4 regions of the Syntrophomonas erecta subsp. sporosyntropha genome follow, and region 1 is predicted to be linked to each of the others. Evidence: riboswitches for the same ligand, from Rfam matches in the RefSeq annotation. Region 1 holds a riboswitch; each other region holds the start of a gene.
What was found. A riboswitch is a leader RNA that binds a small molecule or an ion and turns the genes downstream of it on or off. The one in region 1 is predicted to bind molybdenum cofactor.
Positions count from the first base shown of each region.

Region 2: linked by a shared signal. The riboswitch ahead of ACZ5Q0_RS06170 (ABC transporter substrate-binding protein) and the one ahead of ACZ5Q0_RS09280 (RCC1 domain-containing protein) in region 1 are both predicted to bind molybdenum cofactor.
Region 3: linked by a shared signal. The riboswitch ahead of ACZ5Q0_RS07005 (Ig-like domain-containing domain) and the one ahead of ACZ5Q0_RS09280 (RCC1 domain-containing protein) in region 1 are both predicted to bind molybdenum cofactor.
Region 4: linked by a shared signal. The riboswitch ahead of ACZ5Q0_RS08265 (fibronectin type III domain-containing protein) and the one ahead of ACZ5Q0_RS09280 (RCC1 domain-containing protein) in region 1 are both predicted to bind molybdenum cofactor.

Region 1 is NZ_AP042459.1:1,899,762-1,904,232, forward strand. It holds gene murJ (murein biosynthesis integral membrane protein MurJ) at 1-1,102, shown strand, start outside; gene ACZ5Q0_RS09275 (mannose-1-phosphate guanylyltransferase) at 1,123-2,124, shown strand; molybdenum cofactor riboswitch at 2,401-2,518, shown strand; gene ACZ5Q0_RS09280 (RCC1 domain-containing protein) at 2,892-4,471, shown strand, end outside.
Region 2 is NZ_AP042459.1:1,246,612-1,251,082, reverse strand. It holds gene ACZ5Q0_RS06175 (ABC transporter permease) at 1-530, opposite strand, end outside; gene ACZ5Q0_RS06170 (ABC transporter substrate-binding protein) at 745-1,593, opposite strand; molybdenum cofactor riboswitch at 1,726-1,845, opposite strand; gene ACZ5Q0_RS06165 (hypothetical protein) at 1,985-2,722, opposite strand; gene ACZ5Q0_RS06160 (ABC transporter ATP-binding protein) at 2,712-3,407, opposite strand; gene ACZ5Q0_RS06155 (GntR family transcriptional regulator) at 3,404-3,769, opposite strand; gene ACZ5Q0_RS06150 (ribbon-helix-helix domain-containing protein) at 4,224-4,385, opposite strand; gene ACZ5Q0_RS06145 (patatin-like phospholipase family protein) at 4,469-4,471, opposite strand, start outside.
Region 3 is NZ_AP042459.1:1,439,763-1,444,233, reverse strand. It holds gene ACZ5Q0_RS07020 (ABC transporter substrate-binding protein) at 1-25, opposite strand, end outside; gene ACZ5Q0_RS07015 (ABC transporter ATP-binding protein) at 26-772, opposite strand; gene ACZ5Q0_RS07010 (FecCD family ABC transporter permease) at 867-1,880, opposite strand; gene ACZ5Q0_RS07005 (Ig-like domain-containing domain) at 1,880-2,698, opposite strand; molybdenum cofactor riboswitch at 2,893-3,011, opposite strand; gene rnr (ribonuclease R) at 3,555-4,471, opposite strand, start outside.
Region 4 is NZ_AP042459.1:1,689,645-1,694,115, forward strand. It holds gene ACZ5Q0_RS08265 (fibronectin type III domain-containing protein) at 1-822, opposite strand, end outside; molybdenum cofactor riboswitch at 1,049-1,167, opposite strand; tRNA gene ACZ5Q0_RS08270 (tRNA-Leu) at 1,559-1,643, opposite strand; gene ACZ5Q0_RS08275 (RNA polymerase sigma factor) at 2,322-2,903, shown strand; gene ACZ5Q0_RS08280 (zf-HC2 domain-containing protein) at 2,939-3,961, shown strand; gene polA (DNA polymerase I) at 4,268-4,471, shown strand, end outside.

The sequences.
Region 1 (4,471 bases):
AATCCTGCAGAGCCAGCGGCGCTTTTTTTATCCGGCTTTTATCGGTATACCTAACAACCTAATAATAATAGCTTCCATATTTATCCTGGGAGGGGCCTGGGGGATAAAAGGTCTGGCTGTGGGCACTCTGGTAGGGGCTATCAGCCAGTGGCTTTTTCAGGTACCAGATCTGCGTCGGGCTGGGTTTAGATACCAACCAGAAATAAACTTTTCTCACTCAGGTTTTCGTAAAATGGGTTTATTAATTTTGCCGGTTATTGTAGGGAGCGGAGCTGGTCAGATTAATCTACTAGTTGACCGTATGTTGGCTTCTGGCTTAGTGGAAGGAAGTATTGCTGCTCTTAATTATGCCACTAAGCTTAATGGTATGGTTTACGGTATCATTGCGGTAGCGGTAGCCAGCGCTATATACCCCGAGTTAGCTCAATCAGCCGTTGTTAAAGATAGCAAAACCTTTCTAAGCTCGTTGATACGTTCTTTGAATGGTTTGTTACTAATAATTATGCCTATTACGGTAGGAATCATTATTTTAAAAGATCCGGTGGTGCGGATAGTGTTCCAGCGCGGAGCGTTTGACGAGGCGGCAGCAACGTTAACTGCTTTTGCGTTGCTTTTTTATGCTCTGGGGCTACCGGCGATGTGTCTTAGGGAGATTGTTTTCCGGGCTTTTTATTCCTTACAGGATACTAAGACTCCTATGTTTATTGGATTGGGGACCGTAGCTTTAAATATAATACTTAACATTATTTTGGTGAGATATTTGGCCCATGGGGGTTTGGCCTTGGCAACGTCTATAACCTTTTGTATTAGCTTTCTGGTACTTATGTGGTATTTGCGAAAAAAGATTGAACATATACAGGGGAAAAATCTGATTATAACTGGTTTAAAAATAGTAACTGCTGCGGGAGTCATGGGAGTATGTGTGTATTACCTTTACAATGTACTGCAAGGGTTTTCCACGATAAGTTTCAAATGGGATTTAATCAATTTCATCATATGCAGTCTGGTGGGGGCAGTAGTATATTTTATAATCATAAAACTACTCAGAATCGAAGAAATGGAATGGATAATTAATAAGGTGTGTATGAAGCTGGGAAGATAAGTTGCGGGAGGGAGAGTTTAATGATCTCAGTAGTCCTGGCCGGTGGGCGGGGAGTTAGATTGTGGCCGGAAAGTACTGATAGCCGGCCTAAGCAATTATGTGATTTTTTTGGGCAGGGTAGCCTGCTGGTTATGACCTTGCAGAGACTAAAACCACTAGGTACGGTTATAGTAGTTTGTGGTCAGGATCAGGAAGGATTAATCAAAGATGATGTTAGTCATTTAGATGCGAAGATCCTGTCGGAACCGGTAGGCCGGAATACTGCTCCAGCAGTTGGTTTAGTCCTGTCGCAAAAGCTAATTGATAATAAAGAAGTAATTGGAGTTTTTCCAGCTGATCATTACATAAAAGATGATGACGAGTTTTGCCGGGTGGTGAGAAAGGCGGAAGAACTTGCCCGGAAAGGGTTTCTGGTTACCATAGGTATAAAACCTGAAAGGCCGGAGACCGGGTATGGATATATAGAACGTGATGCGGGTAAAGAATCTTATCGAGTAAAAGCATTTCATGAAAAGCCGGACCAGCAAACTGCGGAGCATTATATTAAAGCAGGCAATTATTATTGGAATGCGGGAATATTTTTAGCTACCGCCGAGGTATGGGGAAACCTTGTGGAAAAACATCTGCCCCAATTATTTAAGAACATTGCCAAGGGTAACGATGATTATCTAAATGCTTATCCGAGTTTTCCAAGTATTTCGATTGATTATGGTATAGCTGAAAAGTGTAGTAATATGGCAGTCATAGTAGGTGATTTCGGCTGGAATGATATCGGAAGCTGGGAGTCACTGGCGGAAGTATTGGAGAAAGACGAAAACGGCAATTCCGTAAATGGAAATGCTTTAGTTGTAGATAGCTCCGGTTGCCTGGTACGCACCAATGGCAAGAAGGTAGTTGTGTTCGGACTTAATGATATAGTTGTAGTGGAATGTGAGGATACAGTTCTAGTGTGTCCTAAGAGAAAATCACAGGATATCAAAAGGTTGGTCGAAATGATTGAACCAAATAAATCCTGTCTATAACAGCTCTTTGCTTTTCCTCGGGTAAAGTTAAACTATATGGCAGATTGCAAGATTTGATCAAATTGTGTAGTTTATCGCTAAGATTGGGAATGTTAGTAGGCCGGGACTTTTTTAGCATCTCCGGGCCTGGTCAGAGTATCTAATTCTGCCAACGAAAGATCCCGGAATAATATCCTCCAATGTCGGGAAATAAAGATTAATGATAAATTTATTCTTATATTGCATTATTTTGATTTTACGTTTAGAATTGTATACAAATAGATTGTGCAGTAAAATTACATAGAACTTTTCCGAACTTAAGAGCCTAAAGCAATGCCATGGGTTTTAAGTCGTTAGGGTACGTCGGGAAACGGACGTGCCTCCCATTGTGGAAAGGAGAAGCCGTACTTCGAATAATTCTTGGGGCGAGTCTGTTTTCACATGACTCGCTTTTTTGTATTTTTGTTCGCTGCATATTACACTACACACATAAACCACTTCTTTTTGATATATTTGTGACACATCCTTATAGCATATCTTTAAACATATCTTTGTAATATATTTGAAATAACTATTCAGACCCGGCGCTGCTTTTCGCCGGGTTTTTTAATGGACCTTAAAACTAAAAATTACCTATTATCTGTCTATGGCAAAATAAAAATACATTTTTGAAACCAAGAATGATAAAGTGTCGGATTTATACACTTTCCGACCAGATTGTAAGGAATTGGGGAAGGGAGGCTGGCCTATAAGTGGGAGCATATTAACAAAATCACCTGCCGTACTTTGTGAAACTAGGGAAAGGAGTGTTTTGGATAGTGCTAATTAGGAAAAAAGGTTTAGGCAAATTAGCTTTATGTTTAATGCTAAGTCTAATCCTGGGCTTAAGCGGGCTGGTAATGCCTGCAGCGGCTTATGCGGTTGATGAAATACCGGTAGCAGCGTTATCTGAAATCGAGGATGTGCTGGATTATCAGTTACTAGCAGATCCCGTTATAAACGCTGATATTAATGAAAGCATGGATCAGCCTGTGGATCCTAGTCTTAGTGATGAAGGGGACGGGAGTTTAGCCAGTGATGATGTAGTAGATGGCAAAGACCCAAAGGTGGAAGATAATACAGTTTCCAGCTATGACATTGCTCCCGAGCCTAAGACGGTTTCCGGTGCTGGCGATTCTGAGGAACTAGTTGAGACTACGGGTGATTCTGATGCTAGTGGGGCTCTTGAAGCAGAACCCCAGACAGGGGCATCAGATGTAAGCATCACAACAAATAACGGATTTGAAGAGGATGCTGAACTGATCTCTACTAATTCCCATGACTTAATAATGCCTGCAGCTGCTGGTTACGAGGTTAAGATAATCGGGGATGGGGTCGAAAATCCTATCACTTTAACCAAGGACGATTTGGAGCAAATGGAGCAGGTGTTTTCAACTTACAGTTCGATAAACACCTGGCCGACCAAGAAATGGTATACGGCAGAAGGAGTTAAGCTAGCGGATCTTTTGGATATGGCTGGAATTAAACCTGAAGCCAAGTTAATAACAGTTAAATCAACTGATGGTTATAAGATGACATTCACTCGTAAAGAACTGTTGACCGATCATCGTTACTATTATCCTGGGCTTAAGGAAAACGCCCCATATGACGGCTCAATACCAGGTTCACCGGACTCTGCGGTCAAAGTTGATACCATTTTGGCCTTACAAAGTATAGACAGCGAAAACCCAGAGTACATGAGTGATCAAGTTGCACCTTTGCTAGTTTTTGGACAGCGGTGGGTTACGGAACAGACTAATCATGCTTTTGCAAAGTATGTAGGTACAATTGAAGTTTCTACTGCAACTCCGGAAAAATGGGCTAACCCGACGGCGACACCAGCCAGCGGAACTGTAGCAGCAGGTACCGGGGTAAAACTGAGTAGTCCTAATAATGATGCTGATAAAGTTCATTATACCACCGATGGCAGTAATCCTACTTATAAAAGTCCCATGTATAATTGGATTGCTTCTCGCTGGTGGTCATCCCGGGAAGATGTCCTGGATGAAATAAATCATCCGATTGAAATAAATGAGGACACGACCATTAAGGCGGTAGTAATTGGTATAGGTAAGGACGACAGCGATATTGTTAGTCTTGATTACAAGGTAGCAGCGCCGGAACCAATAGTATTTACCGTTGGCGGGAATGCTGTGGAGGCATCCTATACTATGGCTGACTTAAAAGCTATGCCTGCAACCATAAATATTTATGGGAATAAATCCTGTAAAGGTGTTGCTTTACCGGATCTGCTGGAGGCCTTGAATATCAATGATAACACCTGGACAGTAAAGGTTATTATGAAAGACTCTCCTAATGGTGTTACCCT
Region 2 (4,471 bases), 650 kb from region 1:
ACCAGCATTACGGCTCCTACTTCAGCAATAACCCTCCCTAAGGCAGTGGTCAAAGCCGCAATCAAGCCTACCCGGGCCTCACGAATAATAGTACGAACTGCCTGTCTACGAGTAGCACCCAAAGTAACCGCCGTGTCATAAACTTCCTGACTCAATGCCATCACTGCCCGGGCCGTCAAGCCACAGATGATGGGAGTAGCCAGTAGTACCTGGGCAACCACCATAGCTGCAGGAGTAAACAATAATTCGTATTGTCCCAGAGGTCCCCGATAGGTTAATAAAAGGTACACGATTAATCCTGCCAGTACCGGGGGAAGTCCCATTAAGGTATAAATGCAGTTTAATACTACCTGCTTACCTTTAAAGTTTTTCAAGGCAAAAGCCGCCCCAGTAGGAATACCCAGCAGGGCAGAAATTACCAGGGCACCAAGAGATACCTGTAAAGATAATACGGTCACCTGAAAAATTTGGGGGTCCAGGCTTATAATCAACTCCAGAGCTTCCTTAAAACCCGGTCCAATAATATCCAAAACAATGAACCTCCCATTACAGGAATTGCGAACTTATTTCCGCTGGCCCTCTTCAGCCACTGGGCCTTCGCAGGCGTTCTACCATGGCCCGTTAACATCGCTCTCCATACTTGTACATTTTAACAGGCTAATCCGGAAGTTTGGACAACGAAATCCAACTCATATATAAATGCCGGGAAAGCCCTCCTAGGCCCTCTCCCGGCATTTATATTAACTATTTCGCATCAGGAACAAATAAAGTCTGATCATATTTATCTTTGCCAAACTCACCAATCATCTTCTGTCCTTTTTCTGAAGTTAACCATTCCGCAAATTTAGTAGCCCCTTCATAGTCTACATTGGGGTATTTTTCCGGGTTAATAGGAATAACGCCATAAGGGTTAAAGAGCAGCTGGTCCCCTTCTACCACAGTAACCAGACGATATTTGTCTTGATTAGCCAGATAGGTAGCCCGGTCAATCAAAGTATAAGCCTGTTTTTCATCTGCCATCCGGTAGGTATCACCCATGCCCTGACCAGATTCAATATACCAATCTCCCTCAGGAGTAATTCCGGCTGCCTCCCAAATTTTCTTTTCTTTTTTATCAGTACCAGAGTCATCGCCCCGGGATACAAAGGCAGCCTGCTTGGTAGCTATAGCCGTAAAAGCTGCTTTTACATCCTTTTCCCCTTTTATGCCGGCCGGATCCTCTTCCGGACCAATGATGAGAAAGTCATTATACATAACATCGCGACGATCCACCCCAAAACCATCTGCCACAAATTTATCTTCAGCCGCCCGGGAGTGTACTAGGATTACATCAACATCGCCGGCTTCTCCCATTTGAATAGCCTGGCCTGTACCTACTGCGATTACATCTACTGTATAGCCAGTATCCTTTTTAAATTCCGGTAATAAAACATCTAGTAATCCAGAATCTTCAGTACTAGTAGTAGTGGCTAACTTTAAAACCTTCTCTGGCTGGTTTTCTGCCGGTGCCGGTGTTTTCTGGCCGCATCCCATTACCAGAACCGAAAGTACGAAAACCATTAAAATGGCAAAAATCGATGCCTTTCTTCGCATACTTAAACCCTCCCATTATTTAATTAATAACTGGCACTATTAGCATATCTGGCCGGAACATGGGCATCAAGCATAAAAAAATCGGTTCCACTCGTGCCCCAAGGATAAGTAGATCCGACCATTTCCTGGTAGGTATTGTCGGCATCATCTCCTTTCCATAGGGGAGGCATACCCGTTTCCAGATATACCCTAACGACTCTTATCCCATAACCAGGCTGTCTTAGGAATAAGGGTTCGGAGATTAATAAATGAGATAGTCTTTCCTCTCCATTATGGTCGAATTTTAGATTTTTTTCAACCATAAGCTGGAAGTACCGACTTATAATTAAAGATGTTAATATATTAAAACCGGACGGATGAACCGCCCGGTTTTATGGGTCTAACCATTAAGCTATAACTCCACCCGGCTATTATACACAAGCACCGTAATCAAAAAGATCAGCACCACTATTACCAGATATACCCCTATACCTGCTGAAACCATCCTGCTGGGAAATCCATCCGGGCTGGCTATATTACCCAACTCGGGGAATATTAGGTTAGAAAATTTTCCAGATAACCACAGGGTCACCAAAAACGTCAATGCGGTAACTAGTCCTGATAATCGGGTAACTAGTTTACCTACTACCTGGCTGAAAAAACTAATACTGATAAGATAGAGCAAAAAAACTATACTGCCCAGGTAAGCCAGCCATAGATATTCCCATAGTCCTTCTATCCCAGCTATCTCTAATAAATCCGGTAATAACTCCGGCTGTATAGCCATTATAAATGCCACGGCACAAATCCCAGCAATAACGGTACCGATTATATATTCACTGATCAAAGCCATTAGTTTGGTTCCTAAAATCAGGCCGCCTTTTACCGGCAGTGACATCATAAGATAAATGGTATTGTTGTTCCACTCTCCACCCAGCAAGCGAAATGAGGAAACAAAAGGCATCAGGCCCACCAGGCCTAATAGCAGAAATAGCGGTAATACAACGATATTAGGATTAGGCCCCAGCCGAAAATAAATAAAACTGTTTAAAACTATGGCGACTATAACCATTACTATAATTTCTGGGATTAGTTCCCGCATTTCTTTTTTATATAGGCTACCTAACATTTTTCCGCTGCTAGTTGGCATCACGAAACGCCTCCTTCATCATGCCCACCAGGGACAGGCCTTTTTCTATACGCAAGTCCTCTGCATTCCCGGCCAGTTTTATACGACCTGCACTTAAGAACACCACCTCATCTACCAGGGCTTCTACCTCAGCAATTTCATGGGTAGAAATGATAATGGTTTGCTCCCCTTCACGGTAATCGCGAATCAACGTATTTATAATTTCCTCACGGGTTAGAACATCTATTCCCGATAAGGGTTCATCCATTAACAAATAGGGGGCACGACGGGAAACAGTTAGTAATAGCTTAGCCTTAGCTCGTTGGCCCTTGGAAATCCGGCTTATTTTCATTTCCCTATCCAGGTTGAGAAAAGCCAATAAGTCCTGATATTTACCTTCATCCCAATCTGTATAAAAAGATTTGATAAAGGCAGCTGCTGCCCCAATAGTCATCCAAGGATATAAGTAATCTACTTCTGGGAGGTAGGCGATACGATCTCTAGTTTTCAGTGGAATTTCTCCATCTATTTTTAACTCTCCCTGATCAGGCCGGTTTAATCCTACCATCATCTTAAGGGCAGTTGATTTTCCAGCTCCATTAGGGCCAAACAATCCAATAATCCGGCCCCTTGGAAAGGTAAATGTCAGCCTGTCCAGGGCCTGGATTCTGCCAAAATGCTTGCTGACCTCCCTAAATTCAATCATATTTCATCCTCCTTAATCTTTTCCTGAAGCAGCTGCACCATATCTACTCCGGAATAGCCGAGAGATTTCATTTCCTCTATAAAATAACTTAGAACACCGCCCGCCATTTCATGTTTAATCTGTGCTAACCTTTCCGGGGATATGCAAATGTAGGTACCTTGTCCCCTGAGGGTTTGTACTATCTCCATATTTTCCATCCCCCGGTAAGCTCTTTGAACTGTATTAGGATTAACCCGAGCCATTTCCGCATATTCCCTCTGGGAAGGAATCCGATCCCCTTTTTGCAGCTCCCCCCTTATTAGCCTTTTCCGGAAATCATCAATAATTTGCTGATAAATAGGTTGGGTAGCATTAAAGTCCATTAATTTTTCACCTGCCTAGTGCATTAATTAACTAGTGCACTATTATATTAGCTCTCTCTTTATTTGTTGTCAAGCTTTATCTTTTTTATCCACCTATAAATCTGGGTATTTAACCTCCTTATATCTTCCCTCCCGACCGGGATAAATAAAATAGTTCTTTACTATTTATTAATCTTCCAGACTTAGCCTGCTATCTGCTCTCATTACAAAATAAGCTCGTCCATCCTAACCAACGGGAACCATAGCTGGGTTCCCGCCACTCTTCCGTTACAAGACAAGCTCGTCCACCATAACCTCGTCAGCTTCATACCAAGTCTGGAAAGAATAGCCCCTCACGTAAATTATTGATTAAATACTTTAAGAGGGCACCCCCGTAGAAGTGCCCTCCTGTGTGCTTATTTACTTTTTGTTCTCCTTGCGGGAGCAGCCATAGCAGCTGTCTTCTTGCAAACCCTTATTGCGTTTTTTGTTCCTCCTCGCGGGCCAGATATTCACGTATAATCATCCTGACCAGTGCACTTCGGGAGATTTGCTGATCCCTGGCCAGTCTTTTTATCTCTTCCACTTGTTTGCGCGTTAGATAAAAGGTGGCGTGTTCGAATTTATCGGTAGCCATTTTAACCCCCTCCCCGCCTGATGAAGCCGTTGATTTTCTTCACGATGCTTTGTGGATATTATATGTAATAGGGAGAGGTTCTGTTA
Region 3 (4,471 bases), 460 kb from region 1:
GCACTAAGTGTTTCCCACGGGACATTTACTTCATCCTTTCATACGTTAGATCATTATTTAAGGTACTGATAGGGATCACCTGTTTTAGTTGGTGGCTGTCGCCCAGGTCCCAGGTCATTACTTTAGTGCGGACATTGTAGAGTTGGCCTAAATTTCGTTCTGACAGCACCTCACCCGGCCTCCCCACGGCCAGGAATTTATTGTGGTTCATTAAAGCCACCCGGGTTTGAATACCGCTGTTTTCAAAATAAAAGCAATGGTTGGGAAAATGAGTAGCCATCAATACTGATAATCCAGTATGTCGAACCAGATGAACAATGGTTTCCATAATGGTCAGTTCATGTTTGAAATCCAGATGTGCAGTTGGCTCATCCATGATGACTAGAGGAGTCCTTTGCGCCAGGGCCCGGGCCACCATGACTAGCTGTCCCTCTCCACCGCTCAGGTGAGTGTAGGGCCGATCCCTAAGCCGGCTGATACCGACCAATTCCAAAGCCTGTTCGGCAACCTCAATGTCTTCCGGATTAGGCGAGCTAAACATGCTGATATAAGAAGCCCGGCCCATTAAAACGATTTGCATAACTGTGTAGGGAAAGGTTTTTTCATGACTTTGTGGTACATAGGCTACCTGCCGGGCAATTTTGGGTGCATCAAGATCTTTAATAGAAGTTCCATTCAATAGCACTTTCCCCTGCTGGGGTCTTAACAAACCCAAAACACAATCCAGTAAAGTTGTTTTCCCACAACCATTAGGTCCCAGCAGGCAAAATATCTCACCCGGGGTGATAGTAAAATTAATATGGTTTAGTACCGGATGACTGTTATACCCGAAAGTTAAATCTCGGGCTTCGAGTAAAGAACTAATACTACCACCCTCCCCCTTTAGTCTTTTTTAAAAGATATACAAAGAATGGTCCCCCCACCAGGGCCGTTAAAATCCCCAGGGGTATCTCTGATCCGGTCATAATCCGCCCCAGATCATCAACTAATACCAGGAAACAGGCTCCCAGCGAAAAACTGGCCGGGATCAAGACCCGATTATCATTACCCACCAGCATACGACCAATATGGGGAATAACTAGACCTACCCAGCCTACAATTCCACTTACACATACGGCTCCCGCAGTTGCCAGAGTAGCACAGGCAATGACCAAACCCTTATTAAGGGCTGTGTTAATGCCTAAAGCATGGGCCTCTTTATCCCCCATTGACAATACATTGATCCGCCACCGGATTGCTAAAAGACCGGCAGTACCAACCAGCATCGGTATACCAGCTATGGCTATATCCCGGAACCGGGCTGATGCCAGGCTGCCCATAAGCCAAAAAACAATAGCCGGAAGCTGGTCTACCGGGTCAGCTAAATATTTGGCTAGAGAAATGAGGGCGGAAAAAACCGATGAAACGATCACTCCTCCTAAAACCAACATAATGGTAGGAGTAGTATTATAAACCCGGCTGATCAGGTAGCTCAACACTACCGCCAGCACTCCAAAAGCAAAGGCAAATGAGTACGTAGAAACGATTGAGTTAAATAAAATAATGGCCAGAGCAGCACCAAAACCTGCTCCTGCGCTTACCCCCAGAATTCCGGAGCTAACCAGGGGATTACGGAACAGCCCCTGAAAAGCCGCTCCGCTAACTGCCAGGCATCCTCCTACCATGGAACCCAATATAACCCGGGGCAAGCGTATTTCCCAGACTACTGTCTGGTGTATATAAGGTAGATCACACACTGCTGTGGTTACCTTACACCAAAGTATTTGAGTGACCTCAGTCAGGTAAACCGGATACCTACCGATAAAAAGTGAAACAAAAGCTATAACCAGAGGAGCTACTATGAGCAGCAAATAAATCCAATGTTTCTTGGCAGTCTTCATTAGTTTTTCTTTTTATACAGAGCCCAGCCGGCTATAACTACTGCCAATGCCAACAAAGCCGCAGTTATTTTAAAATTATTATTCGGGTCGCTTTTAGGGGACTGTTCTGCTGCTCCCGTCTTTACTATTTTCGATGCGGGATCATCTTCTATATTTTTATCATCCCTGCTATCGTTATGGCCTCCACTATGGCTATCGTTTTCAGAAATACTGGCAACAGGTTGATTATTATCTTTAGACACCTGGTCATCCACTTTAGAGGAAACCGCTTCATTGGTATCGGCCCTATTCTGGCTAGTTGTCTTTTCATTTTCCCCGGTGCTATTTTTCACTTGATTCTCCCCCGTTTTTACACCGGCAGTAGTAAAACTTACCACCGCCTGCTGACCTAGATTTACGCCACTCTTAGATTCTAGCTGTGGTGATACCTTAACTGTATAAGTAATGCCAGGTTGTAGTCCCACCCGGGGTTTAACAATTACATCCCGTCTTTTTTCGAATTCTACCTGGTCATCAGCCATGATAATATCGGCTGGTACCTGCTGTCCGTCTTCCGAATATAAGGCAAAACATTGCTGGTTATTATCCCGTACCGTCATATACACAACATTCTTGTTAAAAGTAAGTTTTATCTCTACAGGAAGGCTAACATTTGATTGACCATGAGCCGGTACTGAAGTCACCAAAGCAAGCGGCTGGTTTTTACCGCCTCCTGAGCCATCTCCGGCCCAAACAGGCATAGTATAAGCTTCTCCTAATAAAAGGCAAAAGGTCAGAATAAAAACTATCAGTACACCAGGTATCCGTTTTCGTAGCAAAATTACTCCCCCTTGATTAAAGTATTAATCAACTTTCCAACCCTTCTCCCCTTTTCTCCTTTACCTCTACCCCCGCTACGGGATGAAGGGGAGCTACCGAAGCTATGATAAAAAACTAAGGTCAGCTGCGGAAAATCACAACTGACCTTTAGTAATCCAGCCACAAGTTAAACCAGTAAAGGTTTAGCCAGCGCCTAATGTCCTGTCAATTTTCTTTCCGCTCCGGGAGGCACAGCCGTTTCCCGCTATACCCTATCGGCCTTTTAACCATAGCAACCGCCTTAGGCTAAAAAACTCGAAAATTACTACAAACAAAATTATTTACTTGTTGATTCTTGAATTTCTACACCTAAAGCCAAATTCCTGCCATTTTTATTAATTTATTGGCAGGGAAATTTTAACTATACATAATAAAAACGTTTGTGACCATGCGAACCCTAAAAAGCAGAGAGGGAAGCAAGGGGGTGTAGGGGGTGTAGGGGGTGTAGGGCTACCAATTCAACGGCAGCCTGTATGAAAAATAGTGGAGTATTGTATAAATATGCGCGATCACCTCCCTATTCCCGTTTTACAACGCATATTATGCGTAGCAGTGGACTAAATAAGGTTTTTGAGGCTTTCACACATTCAGACGGTCCCTTTTCTTCCCGTAGTGTGATCTTGTTAAGAAGCCAAATCGAGCAGGATAATGCTACAGTAGCTTGCTGCAGCATCATCCCTCCCACAGGACCGTACATAGGGGCCTCGTATACGGCTCCCGGTAAACCTTGTCTTTTCATAATAGAATGGACAAAGTCCCGATTTTATAAACATGTTGGTCAACAAAAAGGAAGCAAAGGGACCCTTCCCTTGCTTCCTACACTAATTCGAAATCAATTTTGGCATCATCGACATTTACCCTGACTAACTGTACCTTGACCGGATCGCCTATGGAAAAGCGCCGGCTGGTATGGTTACCAACCAGGGTGTAGTTGCGATCATTAAACTGGTAATAATCATCGACGATACTGGATATATGCACTAAACCTTCTACCGTATTGTCCAGCTCAACAAAAAAGCCAAATGATTGAATGGAAGAAATACGTGCCTCAAAAATCGCTCCCACAAACTGGTGCATATACTGGGCCTTTTTAATATCCACTAATTCCCGTTCGGCCTCTTCCGCCTTCATCTCCTGTACAGTGGCCTGCTCCCCAAAACTGGTCATTTTTCTTTCCCAGCGGGATCTTTTACGAGCATTCATACTACCTTCCAGTATGGCACTTAACACCCGGTGTACAATTAAATCCGGGTAACGACGTATCGGACTGGTAAAATGGCAGTAAAATTTAGAAGCTAATCCGAAATGCCCTAAAGCTTGGGGCATATAACGGGCATGTTTCATGGAACGCAGCATAACCAGGGCAATCAACTGCTCCTCAGGCCGCCCTTTAATATCCATTAGTACTTTTTGAAAAACGGATGGTTCCACTTTATTTTCCCGGATGCGATGGCCAAATACTCCCAAAACCAGGTTGAGCTTGTTTAAAGATTCCTCATCAGGCTTTTCATGAACCCGGTATAGTATGGGCATCTCCTGCCAGTAAAGGTGTTCTGCTATAACTTCATTAGCCTTGATCATGAAATCCTCAATAAGCATTTCCCCGGGACCTCTTTCAAATCTCTTAATCTCAACCGGAAACCCTTTATCATCTACGATAACTTTCGATTCCGGGAAATCAAAATCCAGGGCCCCCCGGCAACTTCGGTCCTGGCGCAGGATATCAGCCAGCT
Region 4 (4,471 bases), 210 kb from region 1:
TTCCACCACGATGTCATAACGGTAACTGGATTCCAGTCCTGATACGACATATTCCAGATTTCCCGTACTGACATTGTTCACTACCTTCGTAGTCTCACCGCCTGTAGTATTACTAACCGTTACCTTATATTCACTGGCATCCGCAGCTTCCGGCCAACTCACCTTGAAACTGATATTAGTAACATCGCTGATAATCAGTTCGGCTGGACCTGAAGCCTCCATCGGTTGGAAGTTGTTAAGGTTAGGGATTTCATTTACTTTATCCGTCTCCAGCTCCAGATCCGGGGTTCCCAATTCGGTGTTCTCTGGCGATGAGGTAGTACCTTCGGCAGGAACATCAGCCTCAATATTACCCGGCTCTGGCTCCAGCGGGGGTTCCAATCCGGTGTTTTCTGGAGATGGGGTAGTACCCTCGGCAGGAACATCAGCCTCAATATTACCCGGCTCTGGCTCCAGCGGGGGTTCCAATCCGGTGTTTTCTGGAGATGGGGTAGTACCCTCGGCAGGAACATCAGCCTCAACATTACCGGGCTCTGGTTCCAGCGGGAGTTCCGCTTCAGTGTTCCCCGGCAATGAGGTAGTACCTTCTCCAGGGATGTCACTGTCGGCTGTTTCACCTGTATTAGTGTTAACAGCTTCATAAACACTATCTAGTACATTTGCATCATCTGTTGTTCCTTCTGCTGCAAGTTCTAACAACTCATTTGTCAGTCCTTCCGTATCGCTGGCCTGCACAAGCGGTACGGAAAAAACCATGGACAGCATAAATACCAACGCTGTCAATATGGCGATTTTAGACTTGGTTGAGCCTCTTAAACGCAATTCTTATTCGCCTCCCAATCTTTTTTAATGGAATAAAGATTTTAAAGTACTTATCTACCTCCAATCTTGTGTAAGTTTTAATTAAACCTCCTTTCCTCTTCAGGGATTTAACGTAATAAAAAAACCCGGCACAAGGAGTGCCGGGTCTGGATAGACTGGTACAAACAAGCAGCGACTAAGACTATAAAAAAAGCGAGTCCAGTGAAAATAGACTCGCTCCGAATTTCATTCGGAATACGGCTCTCCTTTCCACATTGGGAGGCACGTCCGTTTCCCGACGTACCCTAACGGCTTGAAGCCATGGCTTTTTGCTTTAGGCCTTTAAGCTCGGAGAAGTAATTTCAAATTTTTTATTTATATGGACAGATATTCATCTTTATAACAATATACGACACAATAGAAATAATTCCTGCTTAGGTAAAATTTCAAAAATTACAAAAATATGATTTATATAAAGTGGGCCTAAGCTGGAGTGCTAAATACCAGGTATTATTCTGTGGCCTAAAGGAAAAGACGGTATATGTTGATTATAGTGCGGATTGGAGTCAGGATTATAGGGGCGGGTAGGATATTGTAAGTTAAAGGAAGTTAGCCTTACGTGATTTTCTAACTACTTTCATATTTAGTTGAGAAAAGATTGAGAAGGAAGTGCTTTTCTTTTGCAGAAAACTGTAGAGAAAAATAAAAAAACTCTTAAAATTGCCTGGCTAGCAATCTCAAGAGTTGTTAATTCCTATGGTGCCAAAGGTGGGACTCGAACCCACACGCCTTGCGGCACACGATTTTGAGTCGCGCTCGTCTGCCAATTCCGACACTCTGGCAAGATTTCCTTTACTTATAACGCAAAGATAATTATAATGTGCGGGAGGAAAGTTGTCAAGGGACCACTGTTTTAAGTTACTGTAGGATTAAGCGGATAAGCTCCGCAATAAAATATATGCCAACCTCATGCTGATCTAAATATAGGCGAGGTTAGTGGTCTTTTTTGTCAAATGGCCTGTAACAATATTATTACACAAATAGGCTAAACTATAGTTTGGCGGGGCAATTAAAATGTGGTAGGTATAAGGTAAAGCTTTCTTAGCTAAAGATAAATTACTGGTAAAGTAAGTCGAAGTCCACATGATTATCCACTTAAGCCGTTTGATACATATTATGCAAGAAGAAGGCAGTACTGATTCGAAAGGATTTGTTCCCAAGATGACGAATCAAATGTAGTATAAAGACAAAACTAACGACCCTAATACTTTTATCTAATCCCCACAAATCCCCTGAGATTAACTTTTCTAATTATTTTCTTACATTAGGTGCTGCTAGATGGGAATATATTGATGGGATCGTAAAGAAGGGAACATGGCTAGAAGTCCGGGTAGGGTTATTACAGTAGCCGGACTATAATATCAAGCCTCTATTGCACCGTACTGGGGAGAAGGGCTAATTAATATACATTAGGTTTTTTAAAAGGACCTAATACTTTTCAAACTAGGAGAAGTATAATTATGACAATGGAAGAACAGCTAATCAAGCAAAGCCTGCAAGGAGATACGGCCGCTTTTGAGGAACTGGTCACTCAATACCAAAACAAAATATACACTCTGGCTTTTCGCTATATGGGAAATGAAGAAGATGCCTATGATATGACTCAGGAGGCCTTCCTTAAGGCTTACCGAGCTTTAAGGTCATTTAAAGGGAATTCCAGCTTTGGTACCTGGCTTTACCGGGTAGCTACTAATGTTTGTTTAGATGAATTACGCCGGCGAAAACGACGAGTACCCACCTTGTCTTTAGATGAACCAGTAGCCACAAGAGATGGGGATGAGTTTGAAAAAGAGATACCTGACACATCTCCTACGGCCGACATATTATATGAACGAAAAGAGTTTTTCCAATACATACAGGAACTACTAGATGAAATGAAACCTGAACATAAGACGGCCATAATTCTCAGAGATATGATGGAATTAAGTTATGATGAAATAGCAGAGGTCCTGGATTGTTCCAGCGGAACAGTCAAGTCTAGGTTGAGCCGGGCCAGGTCAGCTTTAAGAAAAAAAATCTTAGAGAGGGAACTTTTACCTTAAACGCCTCGTCCAAACAAAACGAGGAGGAACGGTGTATGAAATGCGAACAGGTCAGGGATTTACTATCACCCTATATAGATAAGATGACTAATGACAGGGAAACCCAGGCGGTGGAGGAGCATCTGGCCACCTGTGCCAACTGCACCCATGATCTGGAGCAGCTTCGTCTGATTCAATCCCTGCTGTCTAAGGTGAATACACCGTCACTGCCGGAGTCCTTTAGTCAGGACTTTCATCGCCGTCTTTTACAGGAAAATAAACGAATTATTAAAACTCGTGACCTGCAAAAACCTCGTCACCGGGGATGGATAGCAGCTGGGGTAGCGGTATTGGCACTGGCTTTAGGTATTTATGCCAGTAGTTTTCTGCCGGCGGGAACCATAGCTTCCATTTGGCAGGATAAAGAAGATACTAATAAATCTGCACCGTCAGTAGCTGTGGAAGATATTATACAAAGGATTCAGATGTGGAGTAATCAGGAGACTTCCACCCCATCAGAAGAAATGACGGATGATGAGAAACTAGATAGTTCAGATAATGGTACTAAGCCAAAAGTGGCTAAACCTGCCGGGGGAGAAAAAAAAGTTGCCGATCTATATGAAACTAGTATTAAAGTACAGGATGTCAATAGTTCAATTAAGCAGATAAAAGAGATCGCTGAGGCTAACGGGGCTGGGGTGGTATTAGCTCCAGAGGGTAATGGTATAGTAGGGACTTCTACTGAACACAGCCGGGAGGTTGCTTTAAAGGTGAGCCCTGCCCAGGCTGATAATATCATGCTGGAACTGCAAAAAATTGGTGAGGTTACTTCGCCTACCGTCAGCAAGGTAGAACTTACCCAGGAATATAACCAGCTACAGGAAGAGATTAAAGAGGTAGAAGGCCAGGTACACTCTTTACAGGATAAGAAGAATCCTGGTGAAGAAGACCAGGTTCATTTAGAAGAGAGCCAAAACCGCTTAAAAGCTCTCCAGAATAAAAAAGCAAGTCTGGAACAGGATATGAATCTGGTTACGGTAAAGGTTTTGCTAAACCAGGAACCAGTTACACACAACTAGCTGAAAACGCTCGTGGTCAGGGATAATTGCCCTGACCTATTTATATAGCTTTATATAAGCCATATGGCCGCCGGAAAGGCTTCCCCATTATTAACCTAATAGGCTGGGCGGTTAAAAAACATATAAGGGGTATAATAAAATGGGCAGGGAATAGCTTCCTGCCCATTGAATTTTATATACATCATATACATCACTATCGGATTTTAGAGATAAAGACTATTCACAATGTAGTGCAGCCGGGGCAAACAACAAAAAGGAACTTTGCCGGTGTTGCATAGATAAATAATTAATTGAGGTGGAGTATTAATGTCCAAAACCAGGTTCATGCTAATCGATGGCAACAGCCTTTTATATCGTGCTTTTTATGCCCTACCCCTGTTACACAACCGGGAGGGTATCTACACTAATGGGGTATATGGCTTTTTAACCATGTTAAACCGAGTGTTAAGCGAGCAAAATCCTACCCATATCTTGGTGGCTTTTGATAAAGACAAAAAAACCTTTCGTACC